4 regions of the Paenibacillus phoenicis genome follow, and region 1 is predicted to be linked to each of the others. Evidence: riboswitches for the same ligand, from Rfam matches in the RefSeq annotation. Region 1 holds a riboswitch; each other region holds the start of a gene.
What was found. A riboswitch is a leader RNA that binds a small molecule or an ion and turns the genes downstream of it on or off. The one in region 1 is predicted to bind cyclic di-AMP.
Positions count from the first base shown of each region.

Region 1 (2,201 bases):
CGAGAATTTGAGAGCAAAACGGATGAAATAAAGAGGATTCCGGAAAGATTAATGCTTTTTAACCCTCAAAAACAAGGTCATTACATTTTTTTAACCATTTTTTTAAAAAAACGTGGTTGATTCGTCCTTTACAACCTGCATCGAAACAGGATAGAATCTTTTCAGTATCGATTCGGTTCGTTTGAACTGAGACATACGATGCTTGGTTCCATGAACCAGTCTCGCTGAATCTCCTTTGACGGAGAACGGGGGAACCAATACGGATTGCGGTTGGCGGCAGCCTAACGCGTTCGTAGTTGATTTCTTTCCAGGGTCTTTGGGGTGAATTCAAGGTCATTGCGCCATGAGCGAATGTACTGAGAAAGGGCGGCTCTCTTTCGCCCGAACCCGACAGCTAACCTCGTAAGCGAATAAGAGAGGTCACTCGTGCAGCTATTACACCCAAGACATTCAAGAAGCCACGAAGGAGTTCCTCTAACTCTTTCTCCCGGCTTCTTTTGTTTTGAATAAAAGTAATAGGGTCGTCATACTGTTGGAAAACAGGAGGTGACGACAAGCAGGAGAGACTGGATCAGGATGCAAAACGCTTAGGATTAAATTTAAGATCAGTGTTCAAAAAGTCAGGTTTTCAGCACCGAGAAGGTTGGATGAAGCTAGGGACTGAGTAGCGCAGCGTACATGGGGGTACGTGAGCAACGGAAGGCCCGGCTGAATTCAAGATTCGATGCTGAATTCACTTCTTGACCTGCTTCGTGATCAAAAGATGACTTTTTGACTACCTTAGGCGTTTTGTAAAAAGTAACTGTAGTCGCGTCAATCGTTATCATGCATCGACCTAGACGGCGGGACTATGAAGGAGGACGGAAGAAATGGGCATTTTCCGCAAAGAGGAGACCCATGAATCACGCTCATCCAGCATGTCTTACGCAATGCGATGGAAGCATGAGAATTTACGTCAGATAGCGCTCGTCGGCGTTCTGGCCATCGCGGGAATCATCATCATCCTAATCTGGCTGTATAGCCAGGCACAGAAGGAAGTATCCCTGATCGTGGACGGGAATGTCCAGTCAGTGGAGACAACCCAATCCAGTGTAGCTCATCTGCTGGAGGAACAATCGATTAAGCTCAGTGCGAAGGATTCGGTATCCCTCCCGCTGGAAAGCTCGCTGAAGAACGGTGACCGCATTGTCATAGTACGCGCCAAGCCGGTCAATGTGACCGCGGACGGCACCACGAAAGTCCACTTCACGACGCAAAGCAAAGTAGAGGGCGTATTGTCCGAGCTCGGCATCACTTTGGATGAAGACGACAAGGTGACCCCGGCATTGGACAGTAAAGTTACCGAGAACCTGAATGTCAAGGTCGTTCGGGTCAGCAAGCAAACGGTGCAGAGCAAGGAGACTGTGCCCTTTAGCGTGGTCAAAACGTCGGACGACAAGCTGCTAAAAGGTACCACGAAGGTCATTCAAGAAGGTACCGAAGGTCTGGTCATTCACAACATTGAGAAAACTTACGAAGACGGAAAATTCGTGGCGAAGCGTTGGCTCGGCAAAGAGGTCTCCAAGGACCCTCAGCCGAAGGTGATCGCAGTCGGCACGAAGAAACCTACCGAGGTCCTGTCGGCCAGCATAAGCCGTAAGGGAAATACGGTGAACATCAGCGGGATGACGACCAAAGGTGGCGTCTCATTCAAATATAAAAAGATCCTGAAAAATGTTACGTTAACCGCGTATTCGGCGGAAGAAGACGGGATAGGCACCCGTACGGCTTCGGGTACCCGCGTGACGGAAGGCAGAACGATTGCCGTTGATAAAGACGTCGTTCCGCTTGGTTGGTGGGTATACATCGAAGGAGTCGGCTTCCGTAAGGCAGAGGATACGGGTGGAGCCATCGATGGAAATAAGATGGACGTCTATTTTGATAGTCTGAAGGATGCTAAGAAATTCGGCCGCAAGAAGGGCCGCACCGTATACGTAATCGGTCCGACGAAGCCGGAATTGAACTAAGATCTCGTTCTCTTTCGTTTTACAATGCGGAGGGAATGAGATAGTATTAGGATGATGAATAAGACAGTGGATTAGAAGAGGATGATATGATCCTCTTCTTTTTGTTATTCTGGTGGAGACAAGCAAGAACAGGAAGGAAGACAGATCCATGATCAAAGAGGTCATCGTGGTGGAGGGCCGAGACGACACCGTGGC
Region 1 covers NZ_JAYERP010000001.1:3,780,475-3,782,675, forward strand. The annotation lists gene U9M73_RS17970 (TatD family hydrolase) at 1-11, shown strand, start outside; cyclic di-AMP (ydaO/yuaA leader) riboswitch at 213-424, shown strand; gene U9M73_RS17975 (resuscitation-promoting factor) at 870-2,006, shown strand; gene rnmV (ribonuclease M5) at 2,155-2,201, shown strand, end outside.

Region 2 (2,201 bases), 3.4 Mb from region 1:
ATGATATTTGAGATAAGCCTGCCCGTTTTCAATGGCCAGGATTTCGATTTTTCCCGAAGAATGGCTCATTGAAAGCCGCACGCGTTTGCCAAGCCCCGATGTACGGGCTTTCGCTTCCTCCACCAGTTGATATGCTCGTTTCAGCGGGATCACGAAATCAGCATTTCCGGCAACGGGACGATTGATAAAGAAATAGTACGGAGTGACGCCGGCCCACGATAAGCGGTCCAGCAATTCGCCAAGCACGGCCGCATCATCATTGATGCCTTTGAGAATCGGCGTTTGATTAACCACGATAGCCCCAGCGTCGTGTAACGCCTGGAACCCTCTTTTGGCTTCAGGGGTAATTTCGCGCGGATGATTGATATGCGCCATGACATAAATCCGTTGGTCTACAGTGGAGAACTCCCTAATCAGATCCAGCAATTCCGGATCTTCATAAATACGCATAGGATTAAAAACAGGAATTTTGGAGCCGAGTCGGATGATTTTTACATGCTCAATGGCTCTTAGCCGTTCGAGAATCGAACGCAGTTTCTTTGTAGCCAAAATCAAGCTGTCACCGCCGGTTAACAGGACGTTGTTGATCTCCGGATGCTGGGCGATATACTCGATGCCAGGCGTGACATCCGCCATCGCTTCCTTCACATCGTTGCGAAACAACCGTTTACGGAAGCAATACCGGCAATAGGAGCCGCAAACCTCGGACACGATCAGCAGCGCGGTCGTGCGGTATTTATGCTGGCAGCCAGGCACCACATAGTTCGCCGCTTCGTCGGAAGCGTCCCAACGCCCGTATTCCTTCAGCTCTCCCGTATTGGGGATCACCAACTTGCGGATCGGGTCCTCTGGATCATTCCAGTCGATCAAATTCAAATAGTAGTCATTCACCCGAAAAACGAATTTGTCCGTAATCGGTTTCAACTCCTGCCGCTCCTGCTCGGACAACTGGCTCACCTTGGCAATATCGGTGATGTACTTCGGACTAGCCATAAATCCTCTCCTCCTTTAATAGTGCGATGCGTAAAGAAGAAGCTCGAAACTTGCAGTGAATGCGAGTACTCCGCCGAATGCTCGGGTCAAAGGTCTTGCAGAACGCAAAAAGACCCCGCTTCAAAGAACAGGGTCATTAATTGATGACTGAAATAATATTAAAATGACCCATCCACTGCAAACGAGGTTAGCTGACGGGCTCGGGAAAGATGGTTCCCTACGTTAATCCTACAACGATTCGCCCCAAAAGATTGGTTCCCCCGCTTTTCGACTTTACCCATCGAAAATTAAGCGTATTTTTATCCTACCCTAACATCACCCGATTTGTCAAAGCTTACCTTGGATCCCGGCGATGTCGTAAATGAGATCCATGCGCAAATGCCTGCGAACCTGCTCCGCTAACCGATCGAAGGCTTCCTCCTTCCGCGAGGAAGAAACAAAGGTGACGCCCAAAGGTTCGAGCCCTTTGCTCGTACGCAGTCCGTCCAGCCAAGCACGTCGCCAGGCATCATTATGGAACACTCCGTGCAGATACGTCCCAAACACCCTGCCATCGGCGCGGGCTGCGCCTTCCGGATGTGTTTGCGTCTCAGCCTGTTCTAACTCCGGGGCTGTCCCTGACCCTTGTACTGGCTCCTCATTGACCCGAAGCATAAATAAGGGACGAGTGTCCCGCAGCTGCTGGGTCGAGCCGGCATGAATCTCATAGCCTGAGATCGGCAGCCGGCGGTTCTTAGAGTGCAGCGATATCGGCTGGTCCTCGCACGTATAGCCGTGCACCCGTACCGTTTTTTTGCCTGAGAGGAAGGTTGTTGCCAAGGGGAGCAGGCCCAATCCTAACGCAGACCTCGGTTCATTGGACTCCACGCCTTCGGGGTCATGCAGTTGTTCTCCCAGCATTTGATATCCGCCGCAGATTCCGACCAGCTGGGTGCGCGTCTCCTCTTCAATCAGGCTGCAAATAGCCTCCGCCAGCCCTTGCCTACGCAAAAATTCCAGATCGCTGATCGTATCCTTGGTCCCCGGTAAAATCACCGCATCGGGATGCCCAAGCTCCGACAGCTTGCTTACATAACGTAGCGACACGTCCGGTTCGGCGGCCAACGGATCAAAATCGGTGAAGTTGGAAATATGCGGGTAACGGATGACTGCGATGTCCAGTTCCTTACTTGGCGCTTGCTCTGGATGGGCAGGATAGGTATCCAGGA
Region 2 covers NZ_JAYERP010000001.1:360,741-362,941, reverse strand. The annotation lists gene U9M73_RS01585 (KamA family radical SAM protein) at 1-993, opposite strand, end outside; cyclic di-AMP (ydaO/yuaA leader) riboswitch at 1,155-1,297, opposite strand; gene U9M73_RS01580 (cobyric acid synthase) at 1,321-2,201, opposite strand, start outside.
Region 2: linked by a shared signal. The riboswitch ahead of U9M73_RS01585 (KamA family radical SAM protein) and the one ahead of U9M73_RS17975 (resuscitation-promoting factor) in region 1 are both predicted to bind cyclic di-AMP.

Region 3 (2,201 bases), 1.0 Mb from region 1:
TTCACCGGAGGCCAGCTCCAGATCGCTTGATTTAAATCCAAAGGCGTTCAGGTAAGGCTGTGCCAGCTCTTCTTTCTCCGCTAACGTTAAATCCCCCTCCCATGCCTTCATGGAATCGGTGGTTTCCGATCCTACATCAAGCATCATCTGCTTGGTGGCGTTGCTGGAGGAACTGATCTCCTCGAAGCCGACGACTTGACCGGTGGTCATATGGACATCCACGGTCACGGCGCTTAACGATTCGGTGGGGTCCGTGTAACGGACACGAAATACGTCATATGGAAATTGCTTGTCATACGTTTTTAAGTATGGGGCGAGCAGATCGGCTTTGGTTAAGTAACCAAACAGATCGGAACGCGTTTCGTATGTAATCAATGCTTTATCCTTCGTGGGATTCGGCAGGTCGATCCCAAGTACGGATTGGACAAATTCACTTGCACGGGCAGTTGCTTCCGGTTTGCTGATCACCTCATTTGCTTGCTGCAGCTGCAAGGACTCCGAATCGGTGGTCGGAAACAGTTGAACGGCGACGAACACAATGAATCCTAGGGCGGCCAGCAGCCACAGATTTTTGGTCTTCATCCTGCGGCGGCCATTTGACGTCAAAGGGGAACTCACTCGCAAAACTCCTTTGTTATTAAGTTGAATGAAATCGGGAACACGTACTCTTCTTATATTATGAGGTATGTTTTTCCCTCAAGTACGTCAAAGTAAAGATAACACAGCTATCCCCCCTGCGCCAGACGGATGGCAAAAATGACGAGAAACGGCAAAAACTCCGGCAAGCCCTCGCATCACTCAGATTGGGGGCGAAGTTGATCCTCCCACTCCCTGATTTCGTCCTTTTCTGGTCTTTTTCTTGAAAATAGAGCTTTGTGGCGGGACGGAATAAGGGATATAATCCATTTGACGAAAAATGATTGAAAACAATTGAAAAGATTGGCCGAATTTCGCAATGAAAACGGGGGAACCGTATATTTTGGGGTGAATTTCACGGAGCTTCAACTCCCAGCAAGGGGATATGTTCCGCGAATAGGGCAACTGGGCATGTCCGAATCCGTCAGCTAACCTCGTAGGCCTGTGCATCAGGAACCAAACACCGAAAGGCATTGGATTTCCAGTGCTTTTTTTCTTTTGTGTTTTTTTCAGAACGATGATGAGGTGAACGCGTTGCATACCAAGAAAATTAACCTTTCTCCGCCGCAGATATTGGTGACTGGGTTTGCCCTCATCATTTTGTTGGGAACTCTGCTGCTTATGCTTCCGATCTCTGGGACGTCCGGGGAACCGATGCCATTTATTGATGCTTTATTTACGGCAACCTCGGCAACTTGTGTGACGGGGCTGTTTGTGGTGGATACGGGAAGGTATTTTTCAACCTTTGGACATATCGTCATCATCATGCTTGTACAAATCGGGGGGCTTGGCTTTATGACCATGGCCACCTTGTTCTCCCTTGTCCTCAAACGGAAAATCTCGCTGAAAGACCGTCTGCTGCTCCAGGAAGCGATGAACCAGAGCTCAATGGAAGGCATCGTTCGCTTAATCCGCAAGGTGCTGATGTACTCCCTGATCATCGAGTCCAGTGCGGCGGTGCTCCTCACGATTCGCTGGGCCTTTGATATGCCGTTTGGCCGGGCGCTGTATTATGGGATTTGGCATTCGATTTCGATGTTTAATAATGCGGGATTTGATTTGTTTGGGGAAAATCGCAGTTTAATCCCCTATGTTAACGATCCTTTGATTAACATCGTCTCCATCTTGCTCATCGTGTCCGGGGGGCTTGGTTTTATTGTCTTGTCCGATCTGGCAGAGTATCGCAAGCATCGCAAATTGTCGCTTCATTCCAAAGTGGTGCTGTCCATGACGGGGGCGCTGATTGCGATTGGCACGATCGTCATTTTCGTGTTCGAATTCACGAACTCGCGTACGCTGGAACCGCTCAGTTGGAGCGGCAAAATCTGGGCTTCAATGTTCCAATCGATTACGCCTCGTTCGGGAGGGGTTGTCACCCTTGATATCGGTTCGCTGCGTCAGGCTACGCAATTCTTCATAATCATCCTGATGTTTATCGGGGCTTCGCCCGGCTCGACGGGGGGCGGGATCAAGACAACTACCTTTACGATTCTCATCGGCGCGGTGATCTCCATGATCCGCGGACGAACCGATTTGGTGTTGTTCCGTTACCGGATGGCCCAAGA
Region 3 covers NZ_JAYERP010000001.1:2,756,861-2,759,061, reverse strand. The annotation lists gene U9M73_RS13055 (CPBP family intramembrane glutamic endopeptidase) at 1-582, opposite strand, end outside; cyclic di-AMP (ydaO/yuaA leader) riboswitch at 932-1,094, shown strand; gene U9M73_RS13050 (TrkH family potassium uptake protein) at 1,162-2,201, shown strand, end outside.
Region 3: linked by a shared signal. The riboswitch ahead of U9M73_RS13050 (TrkH family potassium uptake protein) and the one ahead of U9M73_RS17975 (resuscitation-promoting factor) in region 1 are both predicted to bind cyclic di-AMP.

Region 4 (2,201 bases), 2.4 Mb from region 1:
TGTTACGGCGGATGCATCACGAAGGCCATCTCATCGGCAATCACTCCTTTAATCATCCGAACTTCCGCAACCGCTCCATTAAGCAGTTCCAGAGCGAGATTTTACGCACGGAGAAAATTATCCAGAACGTCGTTGGATACCGTCCCCAGCTGATTCGGCCGCCTTATGGAGAAATCAAGGAAGAACAGGTTCAATGGGCGAAAAAGAACGGCTACACCCTCGTCAATTGGAATGTGGATTCACAGGATTGGAAAGGGATCGACAAGAACAAAGTGATCTCCAACGTGATGCGCACGGCGGGGCCCGGCTCGATCATCCTTCAGCACTCAGGCGGCGGCGTTGGCTCCGACTTAACCGGCACCATCCAGGCTTTGCCGAAGATCATCGACGCCTTGCAGGCACAGGGGTATCAATTCGTTGATCTTTCCGAGCTGCTGCATACGACCAAATACCGCTGATGTATTGGGAATCATCTGAAAATCAGGCACTTCGCCAGCAAGCACAAAAAGTCGGCCAGGATACATTCTGACCGACTTTTTTAAACAAGGTGTTTAATTTAATACGTAAAGCGTCACATCTTGGAAACCAAACGATTTCGCATTTGCTGCGCTGCCGGGAATAAAGATATCAATCCGGTTACCCTTGATTGCGCCCCCCTGATCGGTGGCCGTAGCTACAAAAGCCTGATCCGGCAGACCGTCATGGTTGTGGCCGGTCACCAGCACCTTTGTGCCCATCGGAATGACATTCGGATCAACAGCGATGGTACCAAGCTTCAGCGGGTTGCCGAAGTAGTCAACCGCGCCCCATTTTCCATTCTCACTAGCTGATGCCGAATACGCCGATGCTTTCACATTGATCGTTTTCGAGTAAGTAAAGGTTTTCCCCCATGCTTCAACCACGTTCCCGGTAGACATGACCTTGAGCTTGGAAGCGGAAGCAGTTGTCGTAGCTGCGCTCTCCTTCTTCGCCGGAGCAGCGGAAGCAACTCCCGTCGTTTGGGTTTGAACTCCCGGAATGGTGATTTTTAAACCAGCGTAAATATTTTTCGGATTGATGGATGGGTTGGCAGCCATGAGCTTATTCATATCTACGCCATATTTTTTGGCAAGAAGATAAAAAGTATCTCCTTCCACGGCTTTATGTACCGCGTCTGCATGGACGGAAGTCGTCTGCATCGGAATCGTAAGGCTTGCGGCGATCAGCGCCGTTGCTGCAATTTTAGACCAAATACGAGTATTCAAATGAATTGCCCTCCTTTTTACTGCGCCTGCGGAGTTAGTTGTCGGATTCGGGAAAAAGGATCATTCCCGGCGCATCGCTTCGATACGCTTCACCCCAAGAAAACAGTCAGCTAGGCAGCCCCTGTTTTCATCTTTCGTCCCCCGCACCTCAAGTTCAGGTTTCGGCCTACTTAATATATCACAATTTTGTAACCAATAGGTCAGGTAAATCCCACCAAACGGCGGAATTGCTTGATTGGACTGGTTACATTTTTGTGTTCAAAGGTAAAAAGAGTGTAAATTTAGATCGTACGTTCGATCCATCGGAGGACAAAAAACCGCCCGAATGGAAGCTCGGACGGTCCTTAAGATTTATAATACTTTGCTTAAAAAATCCTGCGTACGCTGATGCTTCGGCGCCCCAAACACCTCTTGCGGCGTACCTTGCTCCAGAATGACACCTTGATCCATAAACAGGATGCGGTCGCCAACCTCACGGGCAAATCCCATCTCATGCGTAACGATAACCATCGTCATTCCCCGTTCAGCCAGGTTCTTCATAACGTCAAGCACCTCTCCGACCATTTCCGGGTCCAGGGCCGACGTCGGTTCATCAAACAGCATCACATGCGGCTCCATAGCCAATGCGCGGGCAATCGCAATCCGCTGCTTCTGTCCGCCGGAGAGCTGCGCCGGATAGGCGTCCCGCTTATCCTCCAGTCCAACCGTGCGAAGCAGGTCCATGGCGATCGCTTCCGCTTTGCCTTTATCGAGCTTCTTCACGCGAATCGGCGCGAGCGTAATGTTGTCGATCACGGTCTTGTGCGGGAATAGATTAAAGTGCTGGAACACCATCCCCATTTTCTCGCGGGTTTTATTGATGTCATGTCCCTTGGCGGTGATCGAAGCGCCTTCAAAGGTGATCTCCCCTTCGGTCGGAACCTCTAACAGGTTCAGGCAGCGGAGAAACGTACTTTT
Region 4 covers NZ_JAYERP010000001.1:1,349,993-1,352,193, forward strand. The annotation lists gene U9M73_RS06345 (polysaccharide deacetylase family protein) at 1-458, shown strand, start outside; gene U9M73_RS06350 (3D domain-containing protein) at 552-1,244, opposite strand; cyclic di-AMP (ydaO/yuaA leader) riboswitch at 1,253-1,421, opposite strand; gene U9M73_RS06355 (amino acid ABC transporter ATP-binding protein) at 1,596-2,201, opposite strand, start outside.
Region 4: linked by a shared signal. The riboswitch ahead of U9M73_RS06350 (3D domain-containing protein) and the one ahead of U9M73_RS17975 (resuscitation-promoting factor) in region 1 are both predicted to bind cyclic di-AMP.